DNA from 3 places in the Nonomuraea sp. ZG12 genome. Region 2 is predicted to be linked to each of the others. Evidence: riboswitches for the same ligand, from Rfam matches in the RefSeq annotation. Region 2 holds a riboswitch; each other region holds the start of a gene.

Region 1 (6,778 bases), on a different contig from region 2:
GATGTCCAGCGCGAGGTAGACGGTCGCCATACCGCCCCGGGCGATCAGGGACTCGATGCGGTAGCGCCCATCGAGCAGCCGGCCGACCAGAGGGTCCGCTGTCGTCGTGTCCACCCCGCCGAGTTTACGGGCGTTTCGCCCCCGGGAGGGCCTGAGCATCCGAAACCGATGCGGACCCGTGCCCGTTCAAGGGTTTCCCGGCGAGTCCGCGATGACCTGACGGCCGACGGTGGTTCGCCGGCCTCAGGGCGTCATCGGTGACGACGCCTCAGCGTAGCGCCGGCGCGGGATGCGGCCCGCCTGCCACGCCTGCCGACCGGCCAGCACCGCGCCCTTCATCGCCGTCGCCATCAGATCCGGCCGCTGCGCCCGGGTCACCGCCGTCGCCAGGAGCACGGCGTCGCAGCCCAGCTCCATCGCCAGGGCGGCGTCGCTGGCCGTGCCGATGCCCGCGTCGAGGATCACCGGCACCCCGGCCGCCTCCACGATGAGCTCGATGCTGTGCGGGTTGCGGATGCCGAGCCCGGAGCCGATCGGCGAGCCGAGCGGCATCACCGCCGCGCAGCCGGCCTGCTCCAGGCGGCGGGCGAGCGCCGGGTCGTCGCCGATGTACGGCAGCACCACGAAACCGTCGGCCACCAGCCGCTCGGCCGCGTCGAACGTCTCGATCGGGTCCGGCAGCAGGGTCCGCTCGTCGGCGATGACCTCCAGCTTGACCCAGTCGGTGCCGAGCGCCTCCCTGGCCAGCCGCGCCGTCAGCACGGCGTCGCCGGCGGTGAAGCAGCCCGCCGTGTTGGGCAGCACCCGGATGCCGCGCTCGCGGAGCACGTCCAGGACCGAGCCGCGGGCACCGGGGTCGAGCCGTCGCATCGCCACCGTGGTCAGCTCCGTGCCGGACGCCGCCAGCGCGGCGTCGAGCACCTCCAGCGAGGGCGCGCCGCCCGTGCCCATGATGAGCCGGGAGGAGAACTTCTCCCCGGCGATGATCAGATCATCCACCTTGCACCGCCGTCAGCACCTCCACGAGGTCGCCCTCGCGCAGCGCCGTGGTCTCCCACGAGCCGCGCGTGACCACCTCACCGTTCACGGCCACCGCCACGCCGGTGGTGGCCCCGCCTGACCGTCCGGTCAGATTCTGTACGGCCTGCGCCACGGTCATGCTGTCAGGCACCTCGTGCGCGGTCCCGTTGACCATCAGTTTCATGACATATCCCGGAATCTAGCGGGTGAGCACAATGTCGCGAGATCGCCGCCCTCGCCCTGGACGATCGCGGCCGTGACGGGGGTCAGCAGCACCCCACTGCGGAAGTGACCGGTGGCCAGCGTGAGGCCCGGCGTGCCGCTCGGCCCGACGATCGGCAGATTGTCCGGCGTCCCCGGGCGCAGGCCCGCCACCACGTCGGCGACCTCCAGCTCGGTGACGCCCGGCACCAGCTCCCTGGCGTCCCGCAGCAGCTCGTACAGGCCGCCCGCGGTCACCCTGGTGTCGAAGCCCAGCTCTTCCTGCGTGCCGCCGACGACCAGCTCGCCGTCACCGCGCGGCACCAGATAGACCGGCGTCCCGTGCACCATGCCGCGCACGCACCGGCCGAGCAGCGGCCGCTCCGAACGCAGCCGCATGATCTGCCCCTTGACCGGGCGTACCGGCACGTTCGCCAGCTCGCCGCTCCACGCCCCGGCCGCCAGCACCACCCGTTCGGCCAGGATCTCCCCGGGGCTCGCCGGGGGCGCCAGCCGTACACCCGTGACCCGGTCGCCGTCGCGCAGCAGCTCGCTGACGCGCGCCGGCACCAGCGGCACGCCGCGCCGCTCCAGGGCGGCGAGCAGCGCCGCGGTGACGCGGCGCGGGTTCACCCAGGCGTCGGTCCCGGCCAGCAGCCCGCCGCGCACGGAGGGCGCCAGCATCGGCTCCAGCCGGCGGCACTCCCGGCCCGTCAGCCGCTCGACCGGCAGGCCCAGCTTCTCCATGAACGCGGCCAGCTCGCCCAGCGCGGCCAGGTCGTCGGCCCCGAACGCCACGTCGAGCGTCCCGTCGGCCCGCAGGTCGAGCCCGGCCCTGGCGGCGGCGGAGATCCCCCCGCCGAAGCCTCCGCCCGAGCCGGACACCCCGTCCGCACCGCCCGCCGCGCCGAGCTCGCCATCGGAGCCAGGGGCGTCGTCCGGGATGAGCCTGTGACGAGAGCCGGAGGCGTCGTCCGGGACGGGCCCGTCGCCGGGGGCGGGGGCGTGGTTCGGGAGGGGCGCGCGGCGGGAGCCGGGGGTGTCGTTCGTCAGGCCCGCGTCGGCGGCGAGTTCGGCGGCGAAGGCGGGCCAGCGGCTCAGGGAGGCGAGGCCGAGCCGGAGCAGCGGCTCCTCGGTGTAGGTGACCTCGCTGACCGGCGCCAGCATGCCCGCCGCGGCGTGCGAGGCGCCCGAGGCCGGGGCCGGATCCACCACGGTGACCGGCCGGCCCTCGCGAGCCAGCCGCCAGGCGATGGACAGCCCGACGATGCCCGCTCCGACGACCACGTCCATGGTCCGCTCCCTTCGCCGGCATGATCCGGATCAGGTGTCTTGCGGTCGAAGGCCCGGTAAAGCCTTCCTCTCAGCCCGGTATCGGCCGGACTCCCGCGCGTCTTACGTCCCCTACCTTACGGCCTCGACGCGACGATCCGGCACGCCCCCCGTTATGGTCATTTACGTGAATCGTGTCGTGGTGGTAGGAGCGGGTCTGGCGGGCGTGCGCAGCGTCGAGGCTCTGCGTGCGCGGGGCTTCGACGGCAAGATCACCTTGATCGGGGAGGAGCGGCATCGGCCGTATGACCGCCCGCCCCTGTCGAAGGCCGTGCTGCTCGGCGACTCCGACTCCAGCTTCGTCGACTCCGACCTGTCCGCGATGGGGATCGACTTCAGGCCCGGCGTCTCGGCCAAGGCGCTGCGGGCCGGCGCCGTGGAGACCACCGAGGGCGAGCTCGCCTACGACGGGCTGGTGATCGCCACCGGGACCGAGCCGATCATGCTGCCCGGCGACGGCCCGCAGCACGCGCTGCGCACCCTGGACGACTCGCTGGAGCTGCGGGCCAGGCTGGTCCCCGGCGCTCGGGTGGCGGTCATCGGCGCGGGCTGGATCGGCGCGGAGGTGGCCACCGCGGCCCGCTGGGCCGGTTGCGCGGTGACGGTGATCGAGGCCGCCTCCGCCCCGCTCGCGCTCGCGGTCGGCGCCGAGATCGGCGCCCGCACGCTGAGCTGGTACGACGGCATCGACCTGCGGCTCGACACCATGGTCGGAGCGGTGGACGAGGGCGGCGTCGAGCTGGTCGGCGGCGGCTTCGTCGAGGCGCACGTGGTCGTCGCCGGGATCGGCGTGCGCCCGGCCGTCGAGTGGCTCGCCGACGCCGACATCGACCTGCACAACGGCGTCGTCACCGACGAGCACCTGCGCACCTCGATGCCGGGCGTGGTCGCGGTGGGCGACTGCGCCGCCTGGTGGTCGCGCCGCTACCAGGCCAGGCTGCGCGTGGAGCACTGGGACACCGCGCTGGGCGCGCCCGAGGTCGCCGCCGCGACCCTGCTGGGGGAGAAGGCGGTCTACGACCCGGTCCCGTACTTCTGGTCGGAGCAGTTCGGTCACATGATCCAGTACGCGGGCCATCATCCGGCCGGCCGGCGGCTGCTGTACCGCGGCACACCGGAGGGCAAGTGGTCGGCCTGCTGGCTCACCGACGAGGACGAGCTGGCCGCGGTGCTGTCCGTGGACCGGCCCCGCGACCTCGTCCAGGGACGCCGAATCATCGAGGCGGGCCACCGTCTGGACACGGAACGCCTGGTGGATCCGGACGTCCCCCTACGAGATTGTGTTGTTTGAGCAAGCACGGCGTGTGGTAGTTGTGGTTTCGTGACGCTTTCTGTTGCACAGATCGACCGGGAGACCGACCAGCTCGTTGACGAGTGGCTCACTCTCTCCGAAGTGGCCCAGCGCCTGGGGCTTCCCCTGGGGCGGGCCAAGCAGCTCCTCAAGGATCACAAGCTGCTCGGCGTAAGGCGGGGCAGCGGCGGGCCACAGGTGCCCGCGGTGTTCCTTGAAGGAAAGGACGTGATGAAGGGCCTCCCCGGCACACTCACCGTGCTGCAGGACGCCGGCTACGACGATGTCGCGGCGTTGCGCTGGCTCTTCACCCCCGATGACTCGCTGCCAGGCTCGCCGGTTCAGGCGATCAAGGCCGGTCGTCATACAGAGGTGAAACGGCGTGCCCAGGCCCTCGCTTTCTGACGCACGCCTCTACCTGTGCACCGACGGTCGGCGTGATCGTGGTGACCTGGCCGACTTCCTCGACGCGGTGCTCGCCGCGGGCGTGGACATCGTCCAGTTGCGGGAGAAGGGGCTCGAGGCGCGCGAAGAGCTCGCGCTGCTCGAGGTCTTCCGCGACGCCTGTGACCGGCATGGCCGGCTGCTGGCGGTCAACGACCGGGCCGACCTCGCCTACTCCGCCCACCCAGACGTGCTCCACCTGGGGCAGGACGACCTTCCTGTGGCCGTCGCGCGAGAGATACTCGGCGACGACATCGTCATCGGACGGTCCACCCACTCCGCCGCCGAGGCATCCGCCGCGGCCGTGGAGGAGGGCGTCGACTACTTCTGCTGCGGCCCGATCTGGCCCACGCCGACCAAGCCCGGCCGCCACGCGCCCGGCCCGCCGCTGCTCAGGCACGCGGCGTCGCTGGGCGTGGACCGGCCCTGGTTCGGCATCGGCGGCATCGACCTGTCCAACCTGGACGAGGTCATGTCGTACGGAGTGTCCAGGGTCGTGGTCGTGCGCGCGATCACCGACGCGGAGGATCCGGGCGCGGCCACGGCCGAGTTCGCCAAACGGCTCACGTCCTCCGGGACGCCGGCCGGGTGACCTTTCGCGGCCGGGCCGGGTGAGCTTTCGCGGTCACATCCTGCGGGAGGTGGCCGCGATGGCGAGTTCGGCGAGCGCGGCGCGGGCTTCGGGCGTGATCGGCGACTGTTCGAGTGAGGCGAGCGCCTTGCCGAGATAGTCGCCGATCATGTCCTCGCACTCCCGCAGCGCGCCGGTGCCCTCGATGATCTCGCGCAGGGTGGCCACGCCCCGCTCGTCGAGGTCCCGGTCGCCGAGCAGGGCGCGGACCGTGCTCGCCTCCGAGGCGGAGGCGGCGGCCAGCGTGCGGGCCACGAGCATCGTCCGCTTGCCCTCGCGCAGGTCGTCACCCGCCGGCTTGCCGGTCCTGGCGGGGTCGCCGAAAACGCCGAGGATGTCGTCACGCAGCTGGAAGGCGATGCCGACCCGGGTGCCGTAGGCGGTGCACAGCTCGTCCATCCACGGCTTCGACTCGCCCGCGCCGAGCACCAGGCCGAGCCTCAGCGGGTGCTCGACGGAGTACTTGCCGCTCTTGTAGAGCGCGACGCGCAGGGCCGACTCGAAGGTGTTCTCGCCGCCCGCCTGCTCCAGCAGGTCCAGATACTGCCCGCACATCAGCTCGGTGCGCATGTGGTCGTGCACCGGCTGGGCCGCCGCCAGCGACTCCGGGGGCAGGCCGCTGGTGCGCCACATCTCTCCCGACCAGATCAGCAGCAGGTTGCCCAGCAGGATCGCGGCACCCTCGCCGAACTGCTCCGCCGAGCCGTGCCAGCCGGCCTTCTCGTGCAGCGTCTGGAAGCGGCGGTGCGCGGCCGGCATGCCCCTGCGCAGGTCGCTCTTGTCCATCACGTCGTCGTGCACCAGCGCGCTGGCCTGCAGCAGCTCCAGCGAGGCCGCCGCGGTGAGGACGCCGGGCGCGTCGGTGCCGCCGGCGCCGCGCCAGCCCCAGTAGCAGAAGGCGGGGCGCAGTCGCTTGCCCCCCGACAGCAGCTCCTCCGCGGCCGTGTGGAGCGGCTCGAGCTCGGCCCCGCCGAGGGTGTGCAACTGCCGTTCGACGAACTCCCTCAGGCGACGGTCCACCTGGGCGCGCAGGTCGTCCATGCTCGCGGCGTCTGTGCTCATGCCATGAGACTAGTGGCCGGGCGCTGACATTCGCAGAGCGCCTCATATCGGTTGATTCCCCTGCGGCGGGTGGTGCCGGCCGGGCAACGGGTAACCTTGCCGCATGGCGCTTGGTCGACCCTCCGTCCTACCCGATCGTGTCCCCACCGTGCGCGAGCTCCTCGCCTCGGGCGCACGATCGTTCTCGTTCGAGTTCTTCCCTCCCAAGACCGACGAGGGGGAGCGGCAGCTGTGGAAGGCGATCAGGGAGCTGGAGTCGCTGCGGCCGACGTTCGTCTCGGTGACCTACGGCGCCGGTGGGTCCACCCGTGACCGCACGGTCGACATCGTGGAGCGGGTGGCGCACGACACCACGCTCACGCCCGTCGCCCACTTCACCGCCGTCGACCACTCCGTCCGGGAGTTGCGCCACCTGATCGGCCGCTTCGCCGACGCCGGGGTGCGCAACATCCTCGCCGTGCGCGGCGACCCGCCCGGCGACCCGTCGGCGGAGTGGGTCAAGCACCCCGAGGGCGTCCTGTACGCCGAGGAGCTGGTCCGGCTGATCCGCCAGGCCGGCGACTTCTGCGTGGGCGTGGCCGCGTTCCCCTACAAGCACCCCCGCTCGCCGTCCATCGAGTCCGACACCGAGCAGTTCGTGCGCAAGTGCCAGGCCGGCGCCGACTACGCGATCACGCAGATGTTCTTCCAGGCCGACGACTACCTCCGGCTGCGCGACCGGGTGGCGGCCCGTGGCTGTGACACGCCGATCATCCCGTGCATCATGCCGGTGACGCAGCTGAGCACGATCGCGCGGT
Region 2 (6,778 bases):
GGAGGACAAGCCGGTGCCCAAGGAGATCCTCGACCCCAACTGACCGTCCCCGGCTCCGGTGCGATGCGCGCCGGAGCCGGCGCGTTCATTACCGTGCTGGCATGACTGTCTCTGAGAAGTTGCACGCGATCGGCCGGCCGCTGCTGGACGCCCAGCTGGCGCATCCCACGGTGGTCGGCATCGGGCGGGGTGATCTGGCCGAGCCGGTCTTCAGGTCGTGGCTGGAGCAGGACTACCTGTTCCTGCTCGACTACGTCCGGGTGTTCTCCCGGCTGGCCTGGCAGGCGCCGTCGGAGCACCTGGGGGATCTGGTGGACCTGGCGCACGCCACCTTCCACGACGAGCTGGATCTGCACAGGTCGCTGTCGGCCGGTTTCGGGGCGGATCTCGACGGGGCCGTCAAGGGGCCGGCGTGTGCGGCGTACACGGCGTTCCTGCTGGAGTCGGCGGCTTCGTACGCGGACGGGCTCGCCGCGCTTTATCCGTGTATGTGGGGATATTCGACGCTTGGCCAGATATTGGCGGAAGATCCGCCGGTTGAGCCGCGGTACCGGGCCTGGGTGGACACCTACGCCGATCCCGGGTTCGCGGCGCTGGCCGGGCGGATCGGGCAGATGATCGACGAGGCGGACCCGGACCCCGCGCGGGCGGAGGCGCTCTTCACCGAGGGCATGCGTCACGAGCTGGCCTTCTGGAGCGTGCCGTAGTCGTCCACAGGCTGTGGACGAAGCGGTGGGATCAGTAGTCTGGTGGCATGCCGGAACTTCCCGAAGTGGAATCTCTCACCGGTTTCCTGCGCGAGCGGGCGGTGGGGCGCACCATCCTGGGCGTCGACGTGGTGGCCTTCCAGGCCCTCAAGACCTTCGACCCGCCGGTCACCGCCCTGGGCGGGCTGACCGTCACGGGGGTGTCGAGGCACGGCAAGTTCCTCGACCTCGACTGCGACGGGCTCCACCTGATCTTCCACCTGGCCCGGGCGGGCTGGCTGCGCTGGCGTGAGGACCTCACAGGCGCCAAGCCGGTACGGCCGGGCAAGGGGCCCCTCGCCGTCCGGGTGCGCCTGGCGCCCGACGACGAAGGGCTGGCGCCCGGCTTCGAGCTGACCGAGGCGGGGACGCAGAAACGCCTCGCCGTCTATGTCACGAAAAATCCGGATGATGTGCCGGGTGTCGCCGCGCTCGGCCCCGATCCGCTCGACGACTCCTTCGACGTGGCCGCGCTCAAGCGCATCGTGGGCGGAAACCGTACCCAGATCAAGGGTTTGCTGCGCGACCAGAAGGTGATCGCCGGCATCGGCAACGCCTACTCCGACGAGGTGCTGCACGCGGCGAAGATGTCCCCGTTCAAGATCGCGGCGACGCTGACCGACGACCAGATCGCCGACCTGCACGAGGCCATCATCACCACGCTGCGCGAGGCGGTGGAGCGGGCGCACGGCCTGGCGGCCAAGGACCTCAAGGCGGAGAAGAAGTCCGGCCTGCGGGTCCACAACCGGGCCGGGCAGCCCTGCGACGTGTGCGGTGACACGATCCGCGAGGTCTCCTTCGCCGACTCCGCGCTGCAGTACTGCCCCACCTGCCAGACAGGCGGCAAGCCGCTGGCCGACCGCCGCCTGTCCAAGCTGCTGAAGTAGCCCCCTACACGCGGGCGGGCACCGGGGCGGGGGTCCGCGCGCGCAGACCGAAGGCGACGATGACCGCCGCGAGCAGCGTGGCCGTCACGGGCACCACCAGGGCCGCGCGCAGGGCGTCGATCCCGGCCGAGCCCCCGGTCAGCGCGGCCACGTTGACGGCGGTGACCGCCGACAGCCCGAGCGCGGCCCCGAACTGGAAGGACGTGTTGATCAGCCCGCCGGCCAGCCCCTGCTCGTGCTCGGCGATCCCCTCGGTCGCGACGATCGTCAACGGGCCGTAGACGAAGGCGAACATCAGCCCGATCAGCAGCATCGACGGCAGCATGGCCGCGTACGTCCAGTCCATCCCGACGCCCAGGAACAGCGCGAAGGCCACCAGCCCGGACACCAGCCCGCCGAAGATCACCCGGGCGTTGCCGAACCGGTTGACCAGCAGGGGCGTGAGGGTGGGCGCGAGGATCACGTCGGCGGCGGCGGCCAGCAGCGCGAGACCGGTCTGGATCGCCGACCAGCCACGCAACTCCTGCAAATAGAGGGTGATCAGGAACTGGAAGCCGAAGAAGGCGGCGGTGAGCAGGATCGCCGCCAGGTTCGCCCGCACCAGCGGCCCGGATCGGAACACGCCGAGGCGGATCAGCGGCTCGGCCGAGCGCCGCTCGATGGCCACGAACGCCGCCACCAGCGCCAGCCCGCCGGCGAACGCGCCGACGGTCCAGGGCCAGCCCTCGGCCGGATGCTCCAGCCGTACCACGCCATAGACCAGCAGCATCATCGCGCCGGTGATGGTCACCGCGCCCGGCACGTCGAACCGGCCGCCGGCGGGCGGCGGCGCGGCGGGCTCCTTGATCAGCGGGACGGCGACGAGCAGGATCGCCAGCGCCAGGATCACCGGCGCGAAGAACACCCACCGCCAGCCGATGGCGGTCAGCAGGCCGCCGATCACCAGGCCGAGCGCGAAGCCGGCGGCGGCCGTCCCCGCGTAGATCAGCAGTGCCTTGTTGCGCTGCCTGCCCTCGGCGAAGCTGGTGGTGATCAGCGAGAGCCCCGCCGGGGTCATGAACCCCGCGGCCACCCCGGTGACGAACCTGGCGACCAGCAGCACCCACCCCTCGTTCGCGAAGCCGCCCAGCCCGGAGAAGACCAGGAACACGGTCAGCCAGAGCAGGAACATCCTGCGCCTGCCCAGCAGGTCGGCCGCCCGGCCGCCGAGCAGCATGAATCCGCCGTAGCCCAGCACATAGGCGCTGACCACGCCGCTCAGCATCGTGGTCGACAGGCCGAGGTCGGCGCGGATGGCGGGCAGCGCGACGTTCAGCATGGCGACGTCGATGCCCTCAAGGAAGATCGCCCCGCACAGCACCATCAGCACGCCCAGCGGGCGGCCTCTGAGTCGTTCGGCAGTAGGCATATCGGAAAACCCCCGGTTACGTTCTCGCATATCAGTTACCTCTTGTAACCGTCCACATCATGGGGCAGCATGAACAGACATGGAAGACGGCACTTCAAAGTCACCCGGTTACTGCGACAGCACCGTCCCCGACGACGACTACGACGTCCGCCAGTGGGACGTCAGGGAGGGCTGCGAGGTCCGGCAGATCCTGGACCGCGTCGCCGACAAGTGGTCGCTGCTCGTCATCGCCCTGCTCGACTGCCAGAGCCTGCGCTTCACCCAGCTGCGCCGCGAGATCGACGGCGTCAGCCAGCGGATGCTCAGTGTCACCCTGCGCCAGCTCGAACGCGACGGCCTGGTGACCCGCACCGTCCACCCCGTGGTGCCGCCGCGCGTCGACTACGCGCTCACGCCGCTCGGCCGCACCCTGCACGAGACGATCAAGTCGCTGGTGACCTGGACCGAGCAGCACCAGCGGGAGATCGCCGAAGCGCGTGCGGAGTACGACTCGCGACGCGAGATGATGGAGGCATGACGGTTCCCGAAGTCGAGGCGCGAGACGTCCCCGCCGAGGCATACCTCCTGGACGTGCGCGAGCAGGACGAATGGGTGGCGGGTCACGCCCCCGAAGCGGTGCACATCCCCATGACGCAGATCCAGTCCCGCCTCGACGAGGTGCCCGGCGACCGGACCGTTTACGTCGTCTGCCGGGTGGGCGGCCGGTCGCTGCAGGTCGCGGCCTGGCTCAACCAGGTCGGCCGCGAGGCGATCAACGTCGACGGCGGCATGCGCTCCTGGGAGCACGAGAAGCGTCCGATGGTGAGCGAGACGGGTCAGCAGCCCTTCGTCGCCTGAACGAACCTGTCAGGATCGTGCCGTCATCGGCCGGTACTGCGTTGAGACGCAGGTCAAGGGCCACCCGCACGGTTGCGGATGGCCCCGCGAACTCGCCGGCGTCAGCAAGCCCTGGTACGCCGACCAGCTGAAAGCCCGAGCGTCAGCGGCTCAGGCGTACTGGTTGTGTCGCCACTTGCCTTCCTTGCAAGCCAGGTGTTGGCCTTTTTTGGTGGAGATGCACACCTTGACGTAGACCAGCTTTATGGACTTGGAGCCCCTGCGGACGAAGTTTCCGAAGTTGGTGCCGTGGGAGCCGCAGCTGGTGTCCTTCTTCCAGGCGCCGTACCCCCTGGTTCGATCGGTGTGTATCCACTCAATCCGGGCCCGCACCCCATGGTTGTCAGCGGGACAGATGTCGCGCACCTTGAAGTTCCGAAAGATGACCTTCTTCCGGTTGACGAAGTCGACGGTCGTCTGGGCGTACCCGGCGCCGGCGCGGTCAGGGTTTGACACGCGGGCGGAGGACACTCCGTCTCTCGCCTGCGCCGGGCTTGCCACCAGCAGCCCGCTCAACGCTGCGATGCCCATCACGGCGCCCAGAATGCGTGTCTTCAACAGTCCTCCAGCAAGAGATGTTGCGGTTCGCCCTGGAGTGAACTCCAGCGCGCGGAGTGATCATCGCACTCGTCGGCAGCACTGTGGAATACGCCGGGAATACGCCTGGTCACCCGGAGTCGAGAGATGACTTCGGGCGAGACGGTCGGTCCGTACAGCCCCCGGTGGTGGCCGATCTAGGACGAATGGTGCATCATGGGGGCGCGAGCTGGGATGATCTCGGCTTCGTGTACCAAACCCCCGCGGGAGCTTGGGGCAACCAGGCTGAGAGGGTAGCTACTGCTGCTGCCGACCGCATGAACCTGTCCGGGTAATGCCGGCGTAGGGAGTGCGCGATGTCGCATGCCGTCCACGACGACGAAGTCCCCCTCACCCTCGAAAGCGCGGCGCCCAAGACATTGGGCGTGCTCGACCAGGGCGCGCTCTGGGCCAACCTGGCCGTCAGCCTGCTGGGCTTCTCCGGCGCGCTGTTCCTGATCGACCCGCTGGGCGGTGCCCCGCTGACGCTGGCCGCCGCGCTGACCGCGACGGTCGTGGGCAGCCTGATCGGCACCGCCATGGTGGGGCTGTCGGCCATCCCCGGCACCCAGACCGGGCAGCCCGCGATGGTGCTGCTGCGCGGGCTGTTCGGGGCCCGGCTGTCCTACATCCCGACGGCGCTCAACATCATCCAGATGATCGGCTGGGGCGCGTTCGAGCTCTGGGTCATCTCGATGGGCGCGATGGCCATCTTCGGCGACACCGTCCCGTACGCGGTGTGGGTGATCGTCGCCGGGGTGCTGACCACGGTGCTGACCATCTGGCCGCTCGGCGCGATCAGGCTGCTGCGCCGCTACATCACCATCGCCGTGATCATCGCGCTCATCTGGTTCGCCGTACGGTTCCTCGGCGACGCGCCGCCGCAGACGGGCGGCAGCTGGACGGCGTTCATGCCCGCGGTCGACTACGTGATCGCGCTGTCGGTGTCGTGGGTGCCGCTCGCCGCCGACTTCGCCAGGCACTCCAGGTCCAGCCGGGCCGCCTTCACCGGGGTCGTCGGCGGCTACACGCTGGCCCAGGTCGCCTGCCTCGGGCTCGGTGTCTACGCGGTGGCCATCGCGGGGGCCGGGGCGGTGGCGGCCGACAGCACGGCGGTGTTCGTGCCCTTCGTGGCCGCGCCGCTGGGCGCGCTGTTCTTCGCCATCCTCGTGCTGCGCGAGGCCGACCAGTCCTTCGCCAACGTCTACTCCACGACCGTCTCGCTGCAGAACCTGATGCCGCGGGTCGACAGGCGGATCCTCAGCACCGCCATCGGCGTGCTCACCGTCGCCATCGCGCTCGTGGTCGACGTGACGTCCTACGGCGCGTTCCTCGGCCTGATCGGCGCGGTCTTCGTGCCGATGTTCGCGGTGCTCGCCGTGGACTACTTCCTGCTCGGCGGCTCGACCCGCTGGAACACCGCCGAGAACGCGCCCGCCCGCTGGTCGATGCTGCTGCCCTGGGCGCTCGGCTTCGCCGCCTACTGGCTGACCACCTCGACCCCCACGATCGCCCAGTGGGACGGGATGTGGGCCGCGGTCCGCGAGGCGATCGGCTTCACCAGGGAGCCGTGGATGAACGGCGCGCTGGGCGGCGCCATCGTGGCGGCCCTGGTCACGCTGGCGGTGGGCGCGCTCAGGCGCCGCGCGACTCGCGACGCTCGACGTTGAGCAGGTGACGCTTGGCGGCCGCGCCTCCCGCGTAGTCGCCGAGCTCGCCGTCCTCCCGCACGACCCGGTGACACGGCACGACCACGCACACGGGGTTGGAGCTGAGCGCGTTGCCGACCGCGCGTAGCGCGCGCGGCCGGCCGATGAGCTCGCCGATCCGCTCCATGGTGGTGGTCGTGCCGTACGGGACCGCCATCGTCTTCTGCAGCACCGTGCGCGCGAACGACGTGGCGAGGGCCAGGTCGACCGGCGTGGCGAAGGCCCGCAGCCGGCCGGAGAAGTAGGCGTCCAACTCCCTGCGCACCGGGTCGAGCCGCCGGGCGTCGGTGCCGATCATGCTGCCGACGTGCTTGGCGACGCGCTCGTACACGATGTTCTCGTCCTCGAAGCTGCACGAGGCGATGCCCCTGGAGGTCACCGCGAGCACCAGCCGGCCGACCGCGCCGTCATAGGTGCCGAAGGCGACATCGAGCGGCCGATCGTCCCGATAGGTGTCGGACGTCACCCGCAGCAGGGCTTCGAGGTCGCCTGACATGCTTTCACCCTCTTCAGCCAGCCACGGAAATGCCGTGACCGCAGCGTATCGGACGGATCGCCCGGCATGAGCGCCACGCC
Region 3 (6,778 bases), on a different contig from region 2:
CGTCCGTCGCTGTCCAGGTACGTGCGGATGTGCTCGGCCACCCACCCCGTCGGGCTGTCCAGCACTTCCTCAGCGGCCCCGCCGGCGGCGGGCCTGCTAGTGGGAGGCGCGTCCTCGGCGGGCGTGGGCAGGCTGCGCAGCAGGTGGTAGCGCCTGACCTGGCTGTTCTTCACTCCGGGGAACCGCTGGACCCGTCGCCAGTCGGCCGAACCGCCCACCGCGCCCTGGCCGGAGCTCGCGATGGCGTCCCGGTGCGCCCGCTCGTCGGTCCACTCGGCGTAGTTGAGCACGCGCGTGCCATCGGCGCTCACGTGGAAGTGGCCCGAGATCCCGCCGGGATGCGGCTCGGCCTCGCTCGCCAGCGCCTGGAACACGGTGTCGATCCACTGCCGCTGCCGCTCCCGGTCGGGCCCGTCGAACTCGACGCGCACGGCGACCAGGCACCCCGGCGTCGGCCGGTCCTCCCTCTCTCCGCTGCGGTACAGCTCGTACTCGACGGGCTCGGCTCCCGTCAGCCCGGCCACGAACGCGCGATCGGCAGCACCGCTCGCCCACTGCGTGTAGGTCAGTACGGCGCCGCCGTCCGTGGCGGCGAACTCGGTGACCGACAGGAGCCCCGTCGGCCACGGCGTCCCCTCCCAGGCGGCGGCCGAGGAGGATTCGGTCACCAGGACGGTGCCGGCATCGGGTCGGGCGATCTGTGGCCACATGCTGCTCATGAACGGTGTCCTCCTGGTCAGGCGGCGTAGGGATGATGGGAGCGGGCCGAGCGCAGTGCGCGGGCCCACCAGACGAACTGGTCGAGCAGGCGGGTCGCGGCTGCCTCGCAGGACGCCGGGTCCTTGGGCCGCCCGTCCGGGGTGAACTGGTAGGCGGCTCCGTGGAAGCTGACGGTGTCGCGGATGGTGACCGCGTGCAGCTCGGCGAACACCTGCCGGAGGTGCTCGACGGCTCGCAGCCCGCCGGATACGCCGCCGTACGAGATGAATCCGACGGGCTTGGCCTGCCATTCGGTGAAATGCCAGTCGATGGCGGATTTGAGGGACGCGGGATAGCTGTGGTTGTACTCGGGCGTCACCACGACGAACCCGTCGGCCCGGGTCAGCCGTTCGCTCACGGCCGCGAGCGCCCGCGCGTCCTCCGCGCCGGGGTCGCCGGTCAGGTGCGCCGGCAGCCGCGCCTGCGCCAGGTCGATGAGATCGACGACGACGTCCTGACGCGCGGCGGCCTGCTCGGCGAACCAGGCGGCGACCGTGGGGCCGAACCGGCCCGCACGCGTGCTCCCCACGATCAACGCGAGGTGGAGCGGTCTGTCAGACATACGCGGTCCTTTCAGGGTCGACCACCCAAGCGTCGAACTTGAACAAAGGTTTAAGTCAAGGGCTAGGCTGGCCGGCATGGCATCGATCCCTCCGGAGACCACGGAGCTGACGATCGGCGAGCTGTCGGAGCGCAGCGGCGTTCCCGCCTCGGCGCTGCGCTTCTACGAGCGGCAGGGCCTCATCGCCAGCCGCCGCACGACGGGCAACCAGCGCCGCTACCCCCGCCAGACGCTGCGCCAGCTCGCCTTCATCCGCGCCTCGCACCACCTGGGCATCCCGCTCACGGTGATCGGCGACGTGCTCGCCCTGCTGCCCGACGGTGTGGCGCCCACCCGTGAGTTCTGGGTCAAGGCGTCCGCATGCTGGAGCGCGGAGATCGACGCCCGGATCGAGCGGCTGGAGCGGATGCGGGACCGGTTCACCGACTGCATCGGCTGCGGCTGCCTGTCCTTCGAGGTCTGCGCCCTGACCAACCCGGCCGACCGGCTCGGCCAGGACGGCCCGGGGCCGCGCCGCCTGTTCGACTTCTGACACGGATCTTGCGCGTCGCCGGATGCCGGGTTAGCTTGAGGCAGTCCAACGCGGGAGCCCGGTTCGACCGGGCTGAGAGGACGGCTACTCATCAGCCGCCGACCGCCAGAACCTGCTCCGGGTAATGCCGGCGAAGGGAGTTGCGTGGTGAGCGACGCGCGCTTTTCCAAGGTCCACATCGGTGATCTCCGGGTCCCCATGCGCGAGATCCTGCTGTCCAACGGCGAACGGGTGCGCCTGTACGACACCTCCGGGCCGTACACCGACCAGTCCGTGACCACCGACCTCACCCAGGGCCTGCCGCCGCTGCGCCGGGAGTGGATCCTCGACCGGGGCGACGTCGCCCCGCAGGCGTCGGGGACGCTGCGGGCGACCGGGGCGCCGGTCACCCAGCTCGCCTACGCCCGCGCGGGCCTGATCACCCGCGAGATGGAGTTCGTCGCGGTCAGGGAAGGGGTCGCGCCGGAGTTCGTCCGGGACGAGGTGGCCGCCGGCCGGGCCATCATCCCGGCGAACGTCAACCACCCCGAGACCGAGCCCATGATCATCGGCCGCAACTTCCTGGTGAAGATCAACGCCAACATCGGCAACTCGGCCGTCTCCTCCTCCATCGAGGAGGAGGTGGAGAAGATGACCTGGGCCACCCGCTGGGGAGCCGACACCATCATGGACCTGTCCACCGGCAAGGACATCCACGCCACCCGCGAGTGGATCATCCGCAACTCCCCCGTCCCCGTCGGCACCGTGCCCATCTACCAGGCCCTGGAGAAGGTCAACGGGGTCGCCGCCGACCTGTCGTGGGAGGTCTACCGCGACACCCTGATCGAGCAGTGCGAGCAGGGCGTCGACTACATGACCGTGCACGCCGGCGTCCGGCTGGCGTACGTGCCGCTGACGGCCCGCCGCAAGACCGGCATCGTCTCGCGCGGCGGCTCGATCATGGCCGCCTGGTGCCTGGCGCACCACCGCGAGAGCTTCCTGTACGAACACTTCGCCGACATGTGCGAGCTCCTGGCCGCCTACGACGTGGCGTTCTCCCTGGGCGACGGGCTGCGGCCCGGCTCCATCGCCGACGCCAACGACGAGGCCCAGTTCGCGGAGCTGCGCACGCTCGGCGAGCTCACCTCCATCGCCCGCGACCACGGCGTCCAAGTGATGATCGAGGGCCCCGGCCACGTGCCCATGCACAAGATCAAGGAGAACGTCGACCTGCAGCGCGAGCTCTGCGACGACGCGCCCTTCTACACGCTCGGCCCCCTGGTCACCGACATCGCCCCCGGCTACGACCACATCACCTCGGGCATCGGGGCCGCGATGATCGGCTGGTTCGGCACCGCGATGCTCTGCTACGTCACCCCCAAGGAGCACCTGGGCCTGCCCAACAGGGACGACGTCAAGACGGGCGTGATCACGTACAAGATCGCAGCGCACGCGGCGGACCTGGCCAAGGGGCATCCGCAGGCTCAGGCCTGGGACGACGCGCTGTCGGACGCCCGGTTCGAGTTCCGCTGGGAGGACCAGTTCGACCTGTCGCTCGACCCGGACACGGCCCGGTCCTTCCACGACGAGACCCTGCCCGCCGCCCCGGCCAAGACGGCCCACTTCTGCTCGATGTGCGGGCCGAAGTTCTGCTCGATGAAGATCAGCAAAGAGGTCATGGAGAAGTTCGGCCCTGACGGGTCGGCCTCGCTCACCGAGGAGGAGGTGCGGGAAGGGATGCTCGCCAAGTCCCGCGAGTTCGCGGAGTCGGGCAACAGGGTCTACCTGCCGATCGCCGACTGACGAAGCGGCCGGGTCGGCGTCGACCCGGCAGGGGTGAGGTCGCGTCGCCCGGTCGCTCATGGCGTGCGCTAGCTTCGGCGCATGGATGACAGCACGGGAGACGCGGCTCACACGCAGACACAGGCAGAAGTAGCGGCATTCCTCGCAGCCGGGACGGCAGAGGCGTCGCGCGTGACCTTGCGCGCCATCACGGCCCGCGATCAGGACGAGTTCCTGGATCTCACCGCCGCATCCGCGGACCTGCATGCTCCGCGGATGTCGTACCCCTCCACCCCGGAGGAGTTCCAGGCGTTCCTCACCCGGTTCGACCATGTGACCACCCAGGGCCTGCTGATCTGCCTGCGCGATACCGGCGCCATCGCGGGCACGGTCAACCTCAACAGCATCATCCGCGGCCGCTTCCAGAACGCTTCGCTCGGTTACGCGGCCTTCTCCCCCAGCGCCGGACGCGGCTACATGACCGAGGGCCTCGGCCTGGTGATCGGGTACGCCTTCGAGCGCCTGCGGCTGCACCGCCTGGAAGCCCAGATCCAGCCGGACAACCACCCCTCACTCAAGCTGGTCCAGCGCCTCGGCTTCCGTTACGAGGGCACCTCGCCCGACGTGCTGTTCATCGCCGGCGCCTGGCGCGACCACGAACGCTGGGCCCTCACCAACACCATGGTCTCTCCCGGCCCCTGGCCTGCCCATTCGAGCCGGCCCGCGTACTGAACCGGTCAGGAACGGAGAAGCGCCGGTCACCGGACCGCGACTAGCCTGACAGCTCGGCTCGGCGCGCGAAAGCGGAGGAAACCCGACATACGCTCAAAGCTGGTCCGATCGAGCCCGGCGGCGCCGACGTAGACCGTGCACAGCCCCCGCGTAACGGATGGAGACACCATGAGCATGCCCAAGAGGACGGACACGCAGTCGCCCGCGCCGCACATCGCGGACGCCCACGACCTGATCCGCGTCCACGGCGCGCGCGTGAACAACCTCAAGGACATCAGTGTCGAGATCCCGAAGCGCCGGCTGACCGTGTTCACCGGAGTGTCCGGCTCGGGCAAGAGCTCGCTGGTGTTCGGCACGATCGCCGCCGAGTCGCAGCGGCTGATCAACGAGACCTACAGCACCTTCGTGCAGGGTTTCATGCCGACGCTGGCCCGGCCCGAGGTCGACGTGCTCGACGGGCTGACGACCGCGATCATCGTCGACCAGCAGCGCCTGGGGGCCGACCCCCGCTCCACGGTCGGCACCGCCACCGACGCCAACGCGATGCTGCGCATCCTGTTCAGCCGGCTCGGGCAGCCGCACGTCGGCTCACCGCAGGCGTTCTCCTTCAACGTCGCCTCGATCAGCGGAGCGGGCGCGGTCACCCTGAGCCGTGGCGGGCAGACCATGAAGGAGCGTCGCGAGTTCAGCATCACCGGCGGCATGTGCCTGCGCTGCGAAGGCCGGGGCAAGGTCACCGACCTCGACCTCACCCAGCTGTACGACGACTCCAAGTCGATCGCCGAGGGCGCGTTCACCATCCCCGGCTGGAAGTCGGACAGCTTCTGGACGGTACGCGTCTACGCCGAGTCGGGCTTCGTCGACCCGAACAAGCCGATCCGCGAGTTCACCAAGAGGGAGATGAACGACTTCCTGTACAAGGAGGCCGTCAAGGTGAAGATCGACGGCGTCAACCTCACCTACGAGGGGCTGATCCCGAAGATCCAGAAGTCGTTCCTGGCCAAGGACAGGGAGGCGATGCAGCCGCACATCCGGGCGTTCGTGGACCGGGCGGTCACCTTCACCACCTGCCCCGAGTGCGACGGCACCCGGCTCAGCGAGGCGGCCCGGTCGTCGCGGATCGGCGGGATCAGCATCGCCGACGCCTGCGCGATGCAGATCAGCGACCTGGCCGAATGGGTCCGCGGCCTGACCGAGCCGTCGGTTGCGCCGCTGCTCGCCACGCTGCTGCGGACCCTCGACTCGTTCGTGGAGATCGGGCTGGGCTACATCTCGCTGGACCGGCCGTCGGGCAGCCTGTCGGGCGGCGAGGCGCAGCGCGTCAAGATGATCCGCCACCTCGGCTCCTCGCTCACCGACACCACCTACGTCTTCGACGAGCCCAGCATCGGCCTGCACCCCCACGACATCCAGCGGATGAACGACCTGCTGCGGCGGCTGCGGGACAAGGGCAACACGGTGCTCGTCGTCGAGCACAAGCCGGAGATGATCGCGATCGCCGACCACGTCGTGGACCTCGGCCCCGGCGCCGGCACGGCGGGCGGCACTGTCTGCTTCGAGGGCACCGTCGAGGGGCTGCGGGCCAGTGACACCCTCACCGGCCGCCACCTCGACGACCGGGCCACCCTCAAGGAGACGCTGCGGACGCCCAAGGGCGCGCTGGAGATCCGCGGCGCGACCGCCAACAACCTGCGGAACATCGACGTCGACATCCCGCTCGGCGTGCTCTGTGTGATCACCGGCGTCGCGGGCTCCGGCAAGAGCTCGCTCGTGCACGGGTCGATCCCGGCCGGCGCCGATGTGGTCTCGATCGACCAGGGCGCGATCCGCGGCTCCAGGCGGAGCAACCCGGCGACGTACACCGGACTGCTCGACCCGATCCGCAAGGCGTTCGCGAAGGCCAACGGCGTGAAGCCCGCGCTGTTCAGCGCCAACTCCGAGGGCGCCTGCCCCGCCTGCAACGGCGCCGGCGTCATCTACACCGACCTGGCCATGATGGCCGGCGTGGCCACCACCTGCGAGGAGTGCGAGGGGAAGCGGTTCCTGGCGTCGGTGCTGGACCACCACCTCGGCGGCCGCGACATCAGCGAGGTGCTCGCGATGCCGGTGACCGAGGCCAAGGAGTTCTTCGGCACGGGCGAGGCCCGCACACCGGCCGCGCACGCCATCCTCGACCGGCTCGCCGACGTCGGGCTCGGTTACCTCAGCCTCGGCCAGCCGCTCACCACGCTGTCCGGCGGCGAGCGGCAGCGGCTCAAGCTGGCCACCCGCATGGCCGACAAGGGCGGCGTCTACGTCCTCGACGAGCCGACCACCGGCCTCCACCTGGCCGACGTCGAGCAACTGCTCGGCCTGCTCGACCGGCTCGTGGACGCCGGCAAGTCCGTCATCGTCATCGAGCACCACCAGGCGGTCATGGCACACGCCGACTG

What was found. Region 2 has a riboswitch for thiamine pyrophosphate ahead of ACTMTF_RS33365 (purine-cytosine permease family protein). Riboswitches for the same ligand answer to the same signal wherever they lie in the genome.
Region 1: linked by a shared signal. The riboswitch ahead of ACTMTF_RS01625 (FAD-dependent oxidoreductase) and the one ahead of ACTMTF_RS33365 (purine-cytosine permease family protein) in region 2 are both predicted to bind thiamine pyrophosphate.
Region 3: linked by a shared signal. The riboswitch ahead of thiC (phosphomethylpyrimidine synthase ThiC) and the one ahead of ACTMTF_RS33365 (purine-cytosine permease family protein) in region 2 are both predicted to bind thiamine pyrophosphate.

What each region holds. Positions count from the first base shown of each region.
Region 1 is NZ_JBQHCW010000001.1:356,148-362,925, forward strand. Features, by position in the region: gene pknB (Stk1 family PASTA domain-containing Ser/Thr kinase) at 1-114, opposite strand, end outside; gene ACTMTF_RS01615 (thiazole synthase) at 244-999, opposite strand; gene thiS (sulfur carrier protein ThiS) at 992-1,204, opposite strand; gene ACTMTF_RS01625 (FAD-dependent oxidoreductase) at 1,201-2,514, opposite strand; TPP riboswitch at 2,505-2,621, opposite strand; gene ACTMTF_RS01630 (NAD(P)/FAD-dependent oxidoreductase) at 2,681-3,844, shown strand; gene ACTMTF_RS01635 (Rv2175c family DNA-binding protein) at 3,875-4,249, shown strand; gene thiE (thiamine phosphate synthase) at 4,227-4,880, shown strand; gene ACTMTF_RS01645 (polyprenyl synthetase family protein) at 4,914-5,981, opposite strand; gene metF (methylenetetrahydrofolate reductase [NAD(P)H]) at 6,085-6,778, shown strand, end outside.
Region 2 is NZ_JBQHCW010000016.1:119,506-126,283, forward strand. Features, by position in the region: gene ACTMTF_RS33330 (LCP family protein) at 1-43, shown strand, start outside; gene ACTMTF_RS33335 (TenA family protein) at 102-707, shown strand; gene ACTMTF_RS33340 (Fpg/Nei family DNA glycosylase) at 755-1,633, shown strand; gene ACTMTF_RS33345 (MFS transporter) at 1,638-3,041, opposite strand; gene ACTMTF_RS33350 (winged helix-turn-helix transcriptional regulator) at 3,121-3,558, shown strand; gene ACTMTF_RS33355 (rhodanese-like domain-containing protein) at 3,555-3,878, shown strand; gene ACTMTF_RS33360 (hypothetical protein) at 4,029-4,475, opposite strand; TPP riboswitch at 4,708-4,820, shown strand; gene ACTMTF_RS33365 (purine-cytosine permease family protein) at 4,811-6,163, shown strand; gene ACTMTF_RS33370 (methylated-DNA--[protein]-cysteine S-methyltransferase) at 6,129-6,698, opposite strand.
Region 3 is NZ_JBQHCW010000028.1:28,525-35,302, reverse strand. Features, by position in the region: gene ACTMTF_RS41875 (nitroreductase family deazaflavin-dependent oxidoreductase) at 1-719, opposite strand, end outside; gene ACTMTF_RS41870 (NADPH-dependent FMN reductase) at 737-1,321, opposite strand; gene soxR (redox-sensitive transcriptional activator SoxR) at 1,398-1,853, shown strand; TPP riboswitch at 1,894-2,009, shown strand; gene thiC (phosphomethylpyrimidine synthase ThiC) at 2,052-3,635, shown strand; gene ACTMTF_RS41855 (GNAT family N-acetyltransferase) at 3,807-4,346, shown strand; gene ACTMTF_RS41850 (ATP-binding cassette domain-containing protein) at 4,521-6,778, shown strand, end outside.